Regions from separate parts of the Paenibacillus sp. FSL H8-0457 genome, predicted to be linked through region 2. Evidence: riboswitches for the same ligand, from Rfam matches in the RefSeq annotation. Region 2 holds a riboswitch; each other region holds the start of a gene.
What was found. Region 2 has a riboswitch for thiamine pyrophosphate ahead of MHI43_RS03120 (ABC transporter substrate-binding protein). Riboswitches for the same ligand answer to the same signal wherever they lie in the genome.
Positions count from the first base shown of each region.

Region 1: another riboswitch for thiamine pyrophosphate. It lies ahead of MHI43_RS21840 (YkoF family thiamine/hydroxymethylpyrimidine-binding protein); the one in region 2 lies ahead of MHI43_RS03120 (ABC transporter substrate-binding protein).
Region 3: another riboswitch for thiamine pyrophosphate. It lies ahead of MHI43_RS27335 (ECF transporter S component); the one in region 2 lies ahead of MHI43_RS03120 (ABC transporter substrate-binding protein).
Region 4: another riboswitch for thiamine pyrophosphate. It lies ahead of tenA (thiaminase II); the one in region 2 lies ahead of MHI43_RS03120 (ABC transporter substrate-binding protein).

Region 1 is NZ_CP150293.1:4,918,421-4,921,628, forward strand. It holds gene MHI43_RS21835 (nitroreductase family protein) at 321-923, shown strand; TPP riboswitch at 1,106-1,208, shown strand; gene MHI43_RS21840 (YkoF family thiamine/hydroxymethylpyrimidine-binding protein) at 1,294-1,896, shown strand; gene MHI43_RS21845 (hypothetical protein) at 1,937-2,032, opposite strand; gene MHI43_RS21850 (nucleotidyltransferase domain-containing protein) at 2,149-2,847, opposite strand; gene MHI43_RS21855 (class I SAM-dependent methyltransferase) at 2,990-3,208, shown strand, end outside.
Region 2 is NZ_CP150293.1:713,527-716,734, forward strand. It holds gene MHI43_RS03115 (MTH1187 family thiamine-binding protein) at 1-185, opposite strand, end outside; gene MHI43_RS03120 (ABC transporter substrate-binding protein) at 273-1,304, opposite strand; TPP riboswitch at 1,426-1,535, opposite strand; gene MHI43_RS03125 (VOC family protein) at 1,708-2,091, opposite strand; gene MHI43_RS03130 (GGDEF domain-containing protein) at 2,350-3,208, shown strand, end outside.
Region 3 is NZ_CP150293.1:6,084,032-6,087,239, reverse strand. It holds gene MHI43_RS27345 (oxidoreductase) at 1-233, shown strand, start outside; gene asd (archaetidylserine decarboxylase) at 297-1,100, opposite strand; TPP riboswitch at 1,266-1,378, shown strand; gene MHI43_RS27335 (ECF transporter S component) at 1,470-2,099, shown strand; gene MHI43_RS27330 (ABC transporter ATP-binding protein) at 2,092-3,208, shown strand, end outside.
Region 4 is NZ_CP150293.1:1,318,637-1,321,844, forward strand. It holds gene MHI43_RS05660 (VOC family protein) at 522-1,022, opposite strand; TPP riboswitch at 1,286-1,389, shown strand; gene tenA (thiaminase II) at 1,531-2,217, shown strand; gene thiM (hydroxyethylthiazole kinase) at 2,275-3,117, shown strand; gene thiD (bifunctional hydroxymethylpyrimidine kinase/phosphomethylpyrimidine kinase) at 3,114-3,208, shown strand, end outside.

The sequences.
Region 1 (3,208 bases), 2.9 Mb from region 2:
TTTCGCAGAGATAAACTTTATATCCCCGAGGCTGAGCCGCTTGGATTCGCGGTTCCCGAAATACATACGTATGTAGAAGCTGATTTAATTCTCAGTAACCGGGTATAAAAAATATAAATTAACTTTCCTTCGAAGCGTTGACAATCCCTCTAAGTTATATTAATATGCTAACATAATTATTATTTCTAACTAAACGTAAGTTAATGTGGAATGATAATTCAACGACAGCAATTCAACTCAACATGCATATTTGCTTGAATTAAAGGACATCTTTGTTATCAGGCTTATGCAAACATGATTACATCAGGAGGTTTTTTTCAATGTCTAAAGATTTTTCAGCAGCACTTAAGCATCGCCGTTCCCATTATGCCATCAGCAAAGACCCGGTCATTTCCGACGAACGCATCCAGGAGATTGTTAACGAAGCCGTTAAATATACTCCGTCTTCTTTCAACTCCCAAAGCGCACGCGTCGTTGTACTGCTTGGCGAACAGCATGACAAACTGTGGAACCTGACCGAAGGCATCCTGAAAGAGGTTGTCGGAGACGAAGAGGCTTTCAAATCCACAGCTGAAAAAATGGGCGCATTCCGCGCTGGATACGGCACTGTTCTCTTCTTCGAGGACAATAACGTAGTTGCCGACCTGCAGCAAAAGTTCGCGCTGTATGCCGACAATTTCCCGGTTTGGTCGAACCAATCCAGCGGCATGCTGCAATTCGTGGTATGGACGTCCCTCGAGGCAGAAGGCCTGGGCGCATCCCTCCAGCATTACAACCCGTTGATCGACGAGAAAGTGAAGTCCGAATGGAACATTCCGGAAAACTGGAAGCTGATCGCTCAAATGCCTTTCGGCAAACCGGTTGCAGATCCGGGCGAAAAAGAATTTGCGCCGCTTGAAGATCGCGTGAAGGTATACAAGTAAGCCATAGCTGGCCTAAGCCGCCTACCCAAGCCCTGAGGATTGGAATAGGCGGCTTTTTTATGGTGCCCTGCCATTGAAAACCTGCCGGCAAAGCGATACAATAACACAGGAAGCAGGCCTTTCGCCTTCTGATCTTCAGAAGTTCTTGGAGCCGGCTTGATACCAACTGCATATTTGATGTTTGGCTGTACTAGGGGTGCCATGTGCTGAGAGACGGCGGACCGCCGTTAACCCTTATCACCCGATCTAGATCATACTAGCGTGGGGAAGTGTAGCATTTATGTTTATTTCTTTGCGTAGGCATAACTGCACTTCTTCATGGGGTGCGGTTTTTTTGCGTGGACTTATACGATGGGGAGGAAAAAAATTTATGAATGAGCTTGTATGCGGAACCAGCCGGATCGTGGGTTGCCGGTTCTCGGTATTTCCCATGACGGATCGGTTCGTGGAAGTGATCACGGAAGCGCTTCGTTCCGTGGATTCGGAAAAGGTCTGGATCCAAACGGATGATGTAAGCACTTGTATTCGCGGACGTGCGGAGCATGTGTTTGATGTGACGAGAGCAGTATTCGCTCATGCCGCGGCTAGCGGCGTGCACACTGTGTTTAACGGTACTTATTCTATCGGCTGCCCAGGCGATACGGATGCCGATGCGTATATGAATGAGGATTCGACCCGCTTAAACCACGATATCGGGGAACACGCCGATATCGAAACGGCCTGCCAATTCGCGCTTTACCCGATGGGTAGCGCCAATTACATGGATGTCATTTACGCAGAAGTGGATCGTGCGAAGGCAGCGGGCACATTCGGTGGAAGCGTTCATTACGCCAGCCGATTGGACGGGGCGTTGTCCCGGGTGTTCGGATCACTCGAAGACGCGTTCCAACATGCGATTCAATCCGACAGCAGCCATCTGGTCATGACCGCGGTGGTTTCGGCCCACAGCCCATCCCCCAAAGCCAAAGCTTAAGGTCCTTTCCAACAGATAAAGGCAATAATATTGACGGTGTTTAAACCCAAGCACTCAAGATGATTACGAGCAGGATAAAGAGAACCAATATAGTTCCTACTGAATTGCCCCATGCGCCGCCGTATGCTCCGCTCATGAAGATCCCTCCTGGATTTAAAAGAATGACGTGAGTTAATCACGTTATTATCTTATTGCTTATGGCGGGCGAGCGTCACGGCTAATGTCCCCCCTCTTTTTTTATGCAGGGCTTATTTATTCCTCATAACCGACCAGCAGCCTGCCTCCGTACGGGCTGAGCGCTTCCTCCGTCAATGTAATAAGGTCCGCAGGATCGTCCTCCCGATAAATCGCCAGAAGCGCTGCCTCCAGTCGATCCCCCAAGGCTGGGCTATAGCGGTTGAACAAACGGAACAGCATCTTTCCTTCACCTGTCCACTCCCGGTTTGCCCTCAGCACGAATTCGCATAGAGTCGACGCTATTTTGTGTACAGTAAACCATTTTTCGCCTTCCCTGCGGGGACTTGTCAAGTCCAGCAAAAACTCGGTCAGGATGTAGCGGTATTCGGCAATATCGCTCGACGACAAGGGCATGGGGCCGTAATTCAAATCATTCCGGGCATCCGCCCGCACCTCTTCTCCCTCAGGCAACGAACGCAGCACCGTACCTTCGGCGACCATCCGCTGCAAAGACGGATTCGCCGCCAGCACTCCCTCGTCGAAATATTCGCGATAGGAGGATAAGGACAATATGAATATTTCCGCGATCCAGCCATGCGCCTCGATCGTCTTCCTGCTGAAGTCATATCCGTCCCGTTCAATGATGATGATGTCCAGATCGGATTGTTCATTATATTCACCACTGCTCGCGCTGCCGCCAAGTACGGCAAGCAAGCAGTGGGGATAATTTCGTTGCATGACGCGTATCGCTGCCTCCATCGGTTCCAGTCTCATGGCCGTTTCCTCCAGTAATTCTCTCATCCGCCACAAAAAAGGGCTCAAAATATTAAATTCAACAAAAACCCCAAACGTACCTGAATCATATGGTAAATAAACGATTACCCGCATTGACGATAAGGAAGAAGGGATAGATGAGATGAATTACATTCACATGCTCTCCAGATTAGGCATGGGCAGTGCCCACCCGGGAGGATTCGAGGCGACCCTCAGAATGCTGAAGAATTATCCCATTCAACCGGGCAGCCGCATTTTGGAGGTAGGGTGCGGAACCGGCAGAACCGCCTGCCATCTTTCGGAGATGGGTTATCAAGTGACCGCCATTGACCTGAACGAAAATATGATCAAAAAAGCCCGC
Region 2 (3,208 bases):
TGCATGCGCTCAACGATCATCAGCAGCTCGGAAAGCTCTCCTTCCAAGGTGGTTTCGAGCGCATGGACCTCGTATTTCACGCCCGACTCTTGAATGACCCGAATCGCTTCATCCACATAAGGAATGCTGTCGCCTCCATCCGGCGTTCTGGGTATCACTTGTATGCTCAAGAGGGTGTTTGCCATCTAAACTCATCCTTTCATGCAAGCTATATTGTAATGGAAGAGAGCCAGCCTGCCGGACAGGCGTCTCTCTTCCTAATTAAATGCATCCTATGGTTTCTCCGGTAAAAATTCATTGGTGAAGGCGCTGTCCGCATCAAGCTCCTTCTCGAGCAGCTTGCGTTCAAACATCCAGTCTGCATACCCCGACCATACTTCGGCTTTCTGCTCGCCCCAGCGGGCAGCATCATCCTGATAGCGGGGACTCAGCCATTTCTGGCTGGCAAGAACCAGCTCGGCATCCAGTTCGGGAACGGCCTTCGTCAGCAGGGCAGCCGCATCCTCAGGATGTTGAATCGCATAGTCGTATCCTTTTGAGGTCGCCCGCATGAATGCTTTGACAAGCTCCGGGTCCTCCTGGATCAGCTTCTCGTTCGTTACGATCACCGGCGTGTAATAGTCAAGCTGCTCGGAGTAGTCCTTCACATAGATCATGTCAAGTGGCTCGTTCCGGAGCTCGGCTTCGATACCGGTCCAGGCATAGAAGATCCAGGCAAAATCAATATCGCGTTTGACGGCCGTAAAATAATCGGCATCGCCCATGTTAACCATATTTACTTTGCTGACATCGGCACCGTCGATCTCCATGATGGATTTCATGACGGCTTCCTCAACAGGCGAGCCCCAGCCGCCGTAGGATTTCCCTTCAAAATCGCCAGCCTTGACGATCCCCTTGTCCTTGGGGGCGGCAAAGCCGGATGTATTATGCTGAATAATCGCCGCAATGGAGACAAGCGGCAGGCCTTGGGTTCTGGCAAGCGTGACGCCTTCCTGGTAGCTGATGCCAAACGGCACCTTGCCGGATGCGACCAGCGTATCCGTTCCGCCCGCCCCCGGCTGGACGATCTGGACGTTAAGCCCTTCTTCCTCATAATACCCGAGCTCCTTGGCTGCATACAGTCCGGTGTGGTTTGTGTTGGCCGACCAATCGAGCATCAGCTGTACGTCGCGGAGCTTTTCGGCTGCCTGGCCGTCTGCGCCTTCGGTACCTGTATTTTCGTTCTGTCCGCCTGTACCGCATCCCGCCGCAACCATCAGCAGGGCGCAAGCGAGAAGCAGTGCCATCCATTTTCCCTTCTTCATCGTGTCTTCTCTCCTTTGAATTCTCTTTCTCTTTCTATGACCTCGTTAACTCCACAAAAAAAGCGCCCTGAATGATATCAGGACGCATGACGGCGTAAGTGTATACCACGGCAAATCATAGCTGCCGCAAACATGGACTTCCTACGCTGGCATTACCCAGATCAGGTGTAAGGGTCAGTATCATCGGATACACTCTCAGCCGGCCAAATTCCAGCTCCCCCGGGATTTATGAAGTTTCGGACGTTACATCCGTTATTATAGTCCTAACGCAAAGACCTGTCTAGTTCGGAAGGGATGCGAACGAGGCAGGTCTTCGTATTGGACATGGCTTGTGCAGTTGGAAGAATGAACCCCGTTAACCATTCACGGGATGAAGCAATTAAAGGATCCTGTTCGCCAGCGGTTAGCGCTGGAAGAACTCAATCCATTCTCCTTCGGGACCGTGCACGAAGAAATAGCGGTACCCGTTCGGAAGCGTTACGATTTCCTCGTCAAGATGAGGTACGTCCAGTCCCTGAACGCGCGCATATTCCGCTTCGATGTTATCGGTGCTGACTGCGAAATGATGGACGGTGCCTTCTGCAGGAAGCGTGTCGCTGTAACCCTGGATAAGCTCGACTTCCGTTTCGTCGCTGCCGTTAAATCCGAGGAATGCCAGCTGGATGACGCCATTGGTATGGGTAAGGCGATCCTTCAGTTCAAGTCCGACGACGGTTGTGTAAAAAGCAATCGTGGCTTCAAGGTCCCGGACGACAATGCCGACATGATCCAATCGTTTCTGTGACAAGGCTAAACCCCCTTTCCGATTCATATGAGATATGACTGAAATGTTATCACATAATCCCTATACGTCAAGTGGGTCTTGAGGACGGCGATTTTTTGGGGCGCGATGGTTTAATAGAGTAGAATCGATGGTCTTTCTTTCATTTCCTCATCTTTACTTTTAGGTGGGTAAAAAGTATCATGAGAACTATAACTATTAATTCAAAAGACCTAACAAACAAGCGTTGAAGAAAGCTTGCCTTTTGGCCGAGGAGGAATGCTTATGAGTCCAACTCCAGCAGATCATCTGTGGATTCGACTCGCCATCATATATGCATTCATTCAGATAATGACCGTTCTGTGGATGCCTGATGCTTTATTGCTTCAGCGTGTTCTAGTCATTATGGCTTCCGCTGCCGCTTCCGTCTATTTACTACGGATCAGTCGGCATTACGAGCCGCATCTTCGAAGGTTTTGGCTTATCGCAAGTGCCGGGCTGATGGCGGATGCCTCGGCTCGAATCATCGATGCTTGTTATTTTTGGCTGGGGAAAGAGAGCGCTTCCCGGACAATATTGACTCAATTATTCTGGGGATTCGAAATCATCCTGTTTGCAGGTTCCCTCATTTATTTGTTCCGGCACGTTCAAGGTTCGTTTCGGGGAGTTCGGTTTATGCTGGATATCGTGATCGTTGGCATAACGGTCATGACGGTAGGCTGGGAATATTTCATCAAGCCCGAGCTTAACGGTTTGGCGAATGAAGCCTTGTGGGGAAAGCTGTGGGTGGACATGCTGTACCCGCTGTGCGCAACGGTGCTTATTTTCTTCACCCTGGTGTTGTATTTTAACACAGGGCAGCTAAGGAAACGGGCAGTCTTCCTGATATGCCTTGGCGGGAGCATGTACATTGCCGCCGATGTTCTGCATATGTATCTCGTCGATTATAAGGGTGTTGAAGTTCGTTCATACCTGTACCCACTGTATACGTTATCGGTATTCATCATTGGTTTGGCAGGAGGGCGGTCAGCTCCCGATGCCCGAAATCAATCGTTGGATGAGAGGGAGCCCCGTTCGTTCGGAAATCTGATCGTAAGATATCTGCTTCCTTACAGCGTGCTTGGCGGGATGTTTGCCCTTATGG
Region 3 (3,208 bases), 1.8 Mb from region 2:
GATCACCCTACAGCGATCTGCTGAAGGGCGTGCTGGACTATTCCGAGCGGACGGCCAAGGAAAGCGGGGATCCGCAGGAGGTAGCCCGTCTTGTGGCAAGCATATCGTCCATGACCAAACCGAGGTTCCGCTATACGCTGCCCCGAGGCACGCGGCTGACCGCGCGGATCAAGGGACTGCTGCCAGATCGGCTGTTTCAGCGGATCATTTACCGGCTGCTGAGCAGGCGGTAATCCTTCATCCGTCGAATGTTTCATGGACTTAGCTTAAAGCGCATGCTTGGAAGCTGAAAGGAATTACCCTTTTCGGGCTGTGGAAGGGTGCAGCAAACCGAGCAGTTCTCCCATCTTCACCTTGGAGCCCGGTTCCAAGTCACCGCGGGGTGTAAACGTGCCGTTCTCCGTCAAGAGCACGACGGTAGAGCCGAATTCAAAGTACGCAAGTTCGTCGCCAATGTCGTATTTCTTCACGCTCTCGTCGGCATAACGGATGCTGCTTACGTTCATGGCTCCGACCTTCACGACCGCAACTTCGCCGAATTCATGGGCAATATAGGTAATGAGGCGCTCGTTGCGGCTGAGCACGTTCCGGATATGGGTCATCGCAAAATCGTTCACGGGGTATACCCGGCCCTTCAAATGCTCGCTTTCCGCTTGAATGCCGGTTACCGGGGAATGTATGCGATGATAGTCGGTGGGGCTTAAATACAATACGAATGCATAACCGTTGATATAATTCTCCATTCTCGGTGACTTGGCGAGCAGCTCGCTCAGGGTATAATCCTGTCCCTTGACGCTGAGGATGGTGCCGGCGTTGACGGCGCACATCGCCGAAATCGTGGCATCGACGGGGCTTACCATGGCATCGGCGGTGTCGTCTATGGCGCGGAGGCCTATTTTTAACCGGCGGGAAAAGAATTCGTTCAGCGAACGGTATTCGTGGATCTCCTTCTCCGCTTCATGCGCCGGGATTTGGTAGATTCGTATAAATGCAGGTATTAGATGACGGCTCAGCCGGCTGTGGGAACAATGCCCCATGATGCGGGACAGCCACTTGCGGGAGGACAGCTCGGTCATCAGACGCAGCAATTGTTTAGCCATGTCATTCTCCTTTGTGCATAGGTGTCGGCAATAAAACGTTGGTGGAAAAGCCAATCACTCTGATATTGACATAGAATGAGCCGGAAATCAATAAATAGCCATTTTTGAAAAAAGGTTCTTGCTAATTGGGGAACGAATGTGTATTTTAAGATTAACATGAAACCGAATAGGGAATACGGGGGCTTGAGTGAATCAGGCTGAGATTGCAGCTGCTATCCGCTGTTGACCGTTAATCTGAACTGGGTAATGCCAGCGTAGAGAATATCCGACCCTGCCTACATAGGGCCTATTTTTCCGTCTGCGCGTTTTTCCAGACGGTTTTTTGTTGTGTTTATACAAAAAAAGCGGTGGAGAGGGGAATGTGTTGTTATGGGAACGTCTGTGCAAGAGAAATTGGGGGTACAGCCTAGAAAAGGGCTGCGATTAAGCGATATTTTGGTGACGGTGCTGGTATCGCTGGTGCTTGGCGTCATTTATCACTTCTGGGGATCGGTTTACAATCTGCTGAAACCGCTGTTCTTCGAAGCGGATGAACTGTTATACGGCATGTGGTTCGCAGCGGCCACGCTCGCTTACCTGCTGATCCGCAAGCCGGGAGTGGCCATCATCGCGGAGGTGGCGGCGGCCCACGTGGAAGTGCTGTTCGGGAGCGGCTGGGGACTGACGCTGCTGCTGTACGGTCTCATTCAAGGGCTGGGCGCGGAATTGGTATTCGCGGCGTTCCGTTACCGGAGCACCTCGGCGTGGACGGTGGCGATTGCCGGGGCCGGCGCGGCGGTCGGCTCGATGGTGATGGACTTCTATTACAGTTATACCGATGATCTTCAGACCTGGATGTTCCTTGCCAAGTATGGCATGCGGATTCTCAGCGGCGCCGTCATTGCCGGCTTGCTCATGCTGCTGCTGGCCAAAGCGTTGGACCGTACGGGCGTCACATCCCTGCTGCGCCCTGCGTCCAAGAAGGATTATGAAGCACTGGATGATCCGCGCCATGTCTAAAACCGCCGCCCGCTTGGTTTCGTCTTCAACCGCCGAGGCGGTTACGGAGCAGGCCGTGCATGTGGAGGGATTGCGCCTGAAGTATCCGGGCGAGGAGCGTTTGATGTTTAAGGACTTGTCCTTCTCGGCTGCCCGCGGGGAAAAGGTGCTGCTGCTCGGTCCGAGCGGCTGCGGCAAATCTACGCTGCTTCAGGTGCTTAGCGGGATGATTCCCCGCGCCACGGAGGTGCCGATGAAATGCGAAGCCCAGCTGGTGCCTCGCTCTTGGGGATATGTATTCCAAGATCCGGATACCCAGTTCTGCATGCCGTACGTGGATGAAGAGCTGGCCTTCGTGCTGGAGAACCTCAGCGTTCCCCGCGACGAGATGAAGGAGCGAATGCAAGCCGTCCTGCATGAGGTTGGGCTTGACCTTCAGGAGCTGCATATGCCGATCGGTCATCTGTCGCAGGGGATGAAGCAGAGGCTTGCGCTGGCTTCGGCCCTTCTGCTGGAGCCGGAGGTGCTGTTCCTCGATGAGCCGTCCGCCCTGCTCGACCCGGAAGGCAGGGAGCAAATCTGGTCAGCGGTGAAGGCCGTATCGGAAGGGCGTACGCTGATTATCGTGGAGCACCGGATTGAAGAAATGGCCCAATACGTGGACCGCGTGGTGCTGTTCACCCCGGATGGCGCCATTCTGGGCGATGGTCCGCCGGCAGCGATATTCGCCGAGTATGCGCGCGAGCTTCAGGCGTATGGCATCTGGTATCCCGGCGTATGGGAGGATTATGCGGAGTCTCGGGTAGGACGGGAGCTGTTTGCTCCGGTAGACGCGCCAGGCGATGAGCTGGGAAGTCTCATACCTGAGGCAGACTCAACGTATGCCCACCTTGGGGAGCCTGTCATTCGGTTAGATGATTTCCGGGGACTGCGATGGGAGAAACCGGTCGTCTCTCTTCCTTCGGCTGAGGTATACCCCGGAGATTTCATTGCGGTGATCGGGCCGAACGGCGCAGGCAAAAGCTCGCTGCTGCTCAGTTTGATGGGGCTCCTGCGCGCCGAAGGGACCTATGTGCTCTGCGGGGAGGAGGTCATCCAGGGCAAGCGCAGGAAAGTGCGGAAGAAGAGAG
Region 4 (3,208 bases), 610 kb from region 2:
AGTAATAGCACCAAGACCAGTAGTAGCATCAATACCGTAGTCGCACAAGACCAGTAATAGCACCGACCAGCCAGTCACCAAGGTACTCGTTAACGGACACCAGATCCCTTATTTCCCTAATTAACCCTCGATTCTTGGATCTAACGGACGGACACAGGATACCGATCCCCTATTACCTCAATAAGGAGCCTATTTGCCATCATACTCTACAAATTACGTATCTGGTGTCCGTTAGCCATCAAAAATTACGCCTATTCAGCTAAATAACGTATCCTCAGTCCGTTTGTCCTCGAGCGGTCGCCCCAAGACCAGTAGTCGCACAAGACCAGTAGTAGCACCAAGACCAGTAATAGCACCTACTATATACTACTTTGTGTCCCCCAGGTTTCTACCTCTAATCCATAGCTGCTTTAAGTTATGCTGTTCTAAGTTGTTTTGGTCGGCAGCCATCCATGCATACCCTTGGGACACCGAATCCACCCATGTCCTCCCTGTGATAACGCTCGCTTCACGGTAACTTTTTACGACATCTTCACCACGATCTCCGCCCCTGCAACATAGGTCATCGCTTGGATGTATTCCGGGTCTTGGGCACGCTGTTCCATTTCCACCGGAGTGAGGTCCTCCATTCGTGTCTGTACCCACCATAAGTTGCCGAACGGGTCCCGTACCCGTCCCACCCGATCGCCGAAGAACAAGGTCGTTGGCTCCGTCACCGAGACCGCTCCTGCGGCCAGCGCTTGCCGATACACGTCATCGCAATCCTCAACATACAAACGGAGGTATGCCGGGCTATCCGGCCATTCCGGCTTTGCATCAAACATCATGACGACGGCATCTCCGATTCGGACCTCGGCATGGCCGATGACACCATCGCCAACATAGACGCGGGCAAGCTCTTCGGCTCGGAATGCTTGTTTGAGGAAATCGATCAGCGCTGCGGAGTTTCTTGAGATGATCCACGGCGTCACGGAGGTGTAGCCATCCGGAATGGGTTTAACCGCTTTCGGTTGGTTCGTCATAAATACGCTCGCTCCTTTAAACTTCATTTATTTGAATTGCGCTTATGCACTCATTATGCGGGGGCATATATGACAGCCGAGCGTCAGTGTTTCCGGTATGAGTTTGGGGTAGCCTGCGTTTTTATCTTGCGAAAAGACAGCCGCCACCGTACATCGTCACAATCACGCGGTCGGAGGAAGGTTCGAGCTTGAGGTTCCGTCCACAAACTGTTAACGTTTGACACCACCCCCAAACCTATGTACAGTATTAGACAAAAGAATAGGAAGTCCACTAGGGGAGCCGTTGGCGGCTGAGACAAGAGCGTATCTTGGACCCTTTGAACCTGATCTAGTTCGTACTAGCGTAGGAAAGTGGAGCCTTCGAATATGAGGTCTCGGTGCGTTTTTTTGGCGCACCCGGGCTTGTTGACGAAGCCGCTCCAGTTTTCGGGGCGGCTTTTTAGCGTTGTCTGAAAAGTCGTGTCTTACGGACTTCCTGCTCTTCAATATGTTGGAGGTGGGGACAAACATGAGTTTCACGCAAGCGCTCCGTCAGCAGGCGGGAGGCATTTTTCAAGCAATCTTCGATCATCCCTTCGTAAAAGGCATTGCCGAGGGGAATCTGGAGCGGGAGCAGCTGATTCACTATGTGAAGCAGGATTTTGAGTATTTGAATGCCTACATGCGGATTTACGGAATAGCCATATCCAAATCGACCAGCCGGGAAGAGATCGCGGCCTTTAACGAACAGATTTCATTCATCCTGCACAGCGAGGTGCACCCGCATCAGAATTTTTGCGCAGCCGCCGGGGTGACCTATGAAGAGCTGCAGGGATATCCGCTGGCTCCGTCCGCGCATCATTACATCCGTCATATGCTGACGGTGGCGCATGAGGGTAGTTTGGGCGAGATTATGGCCGTGCTGCTGCCGTGCCCATGGACGTACCTGGAGATTGGCCGCAAGCTGTTGAATGAGGTGAAGCCGGATGCCTCCCATCCGTTTTACGACTGGATTTCTTTTTACGGAAACCGGGGGGAAGACGCAACAGCCAAGTTCTGCGACCGTGTCGATGCATGGGCGGAGGGTACGACGGCAGCCGAGCGGGAACGGATGAGGGAGCATTTTATGCTGAGCAGCCAGCTGGAGTATCTGTTCTGGGACATGGCTTATAAGCAGGAGGAGTGGCCGGTGCAGCTGGAGGCTGCCGTGCTGTAAAGAGCGATGTTCACAAGCACATGGAATTCCATTATAGCGAAGAGAGGCTGATATAAAATGCGTTCATGGGAAAAAGAGGTTTCGGCGCTTTTAACGAAGGTACAGCAGACGAGCCCCCTCGTTCACAATATGACGAACGTGGTGGTTACGAATTTTACGGCTAACGGCTTGTACGCGCTGGGCGCGTCGCCGGTGATGGCTTACGCGCCGGAGGAAGTGGCGGATATGGCCGCCATCGCGGGCGCGCTCGTATTGAACATCGGCACGCTGAACCGCGAGCTGGTGGATGCGATGATGATCGCGGGACAATCGGCGAATGCCCATGGCGTGCCGGTGCTGCTGGACCCGGTCGGCGCGGGAGCGACCCGTTTGCGGACGGAGTCGGCGCTGCGGATCCTAAGCGAGGTGAAGGTTTCGCTCGTGCGCGGAAATGCGGCTGAAGTCGCTTACCTTATCGGGGAGGTCCGCGAGATCAAGGGCGTAGACGCAGGCAATAGCGCAGGCGGCAATCATGCCGAGCTGGCCGTGCGGGCTGCGCGCGAGTTAGGCACGATCGTGGCCATTACCGGTGAAGAGGACGTGATTACCGATGGAACGGAAGTGCGCATCATTACCGGAGGGGATGCGCTGCTTACGAAGGTGACTGGCGCAGGCTGCCTGCTGACCTCGGTGCTGGGAGCCTTTGCCGCGGTGGAAGCGAACCTGCTGCTTGCAGGTACGGCGGGTCTGGCCTTCTATGGGGCCGCGGCGGCGAAAGCTGCGGAGCGAACGGCAGATCTGGGACCGGGAAGCTTCCAGATAACCTTCCTGGACGAGCTGGCGAAGCTTCATCCAGGATCGCTGGAAGGGTATGCCGCTGTGTTGGAAGCGGGAGCGGCGGCGGCTGGAGGCACGCGATGAGCGAGGCTAGCATACCCCGTGCCCTGACGATTGCCGGGTCTGACAGCGGTGGCGGCGCCGGCATTCAGGCCGATCTGAAAACCTTCCAGGA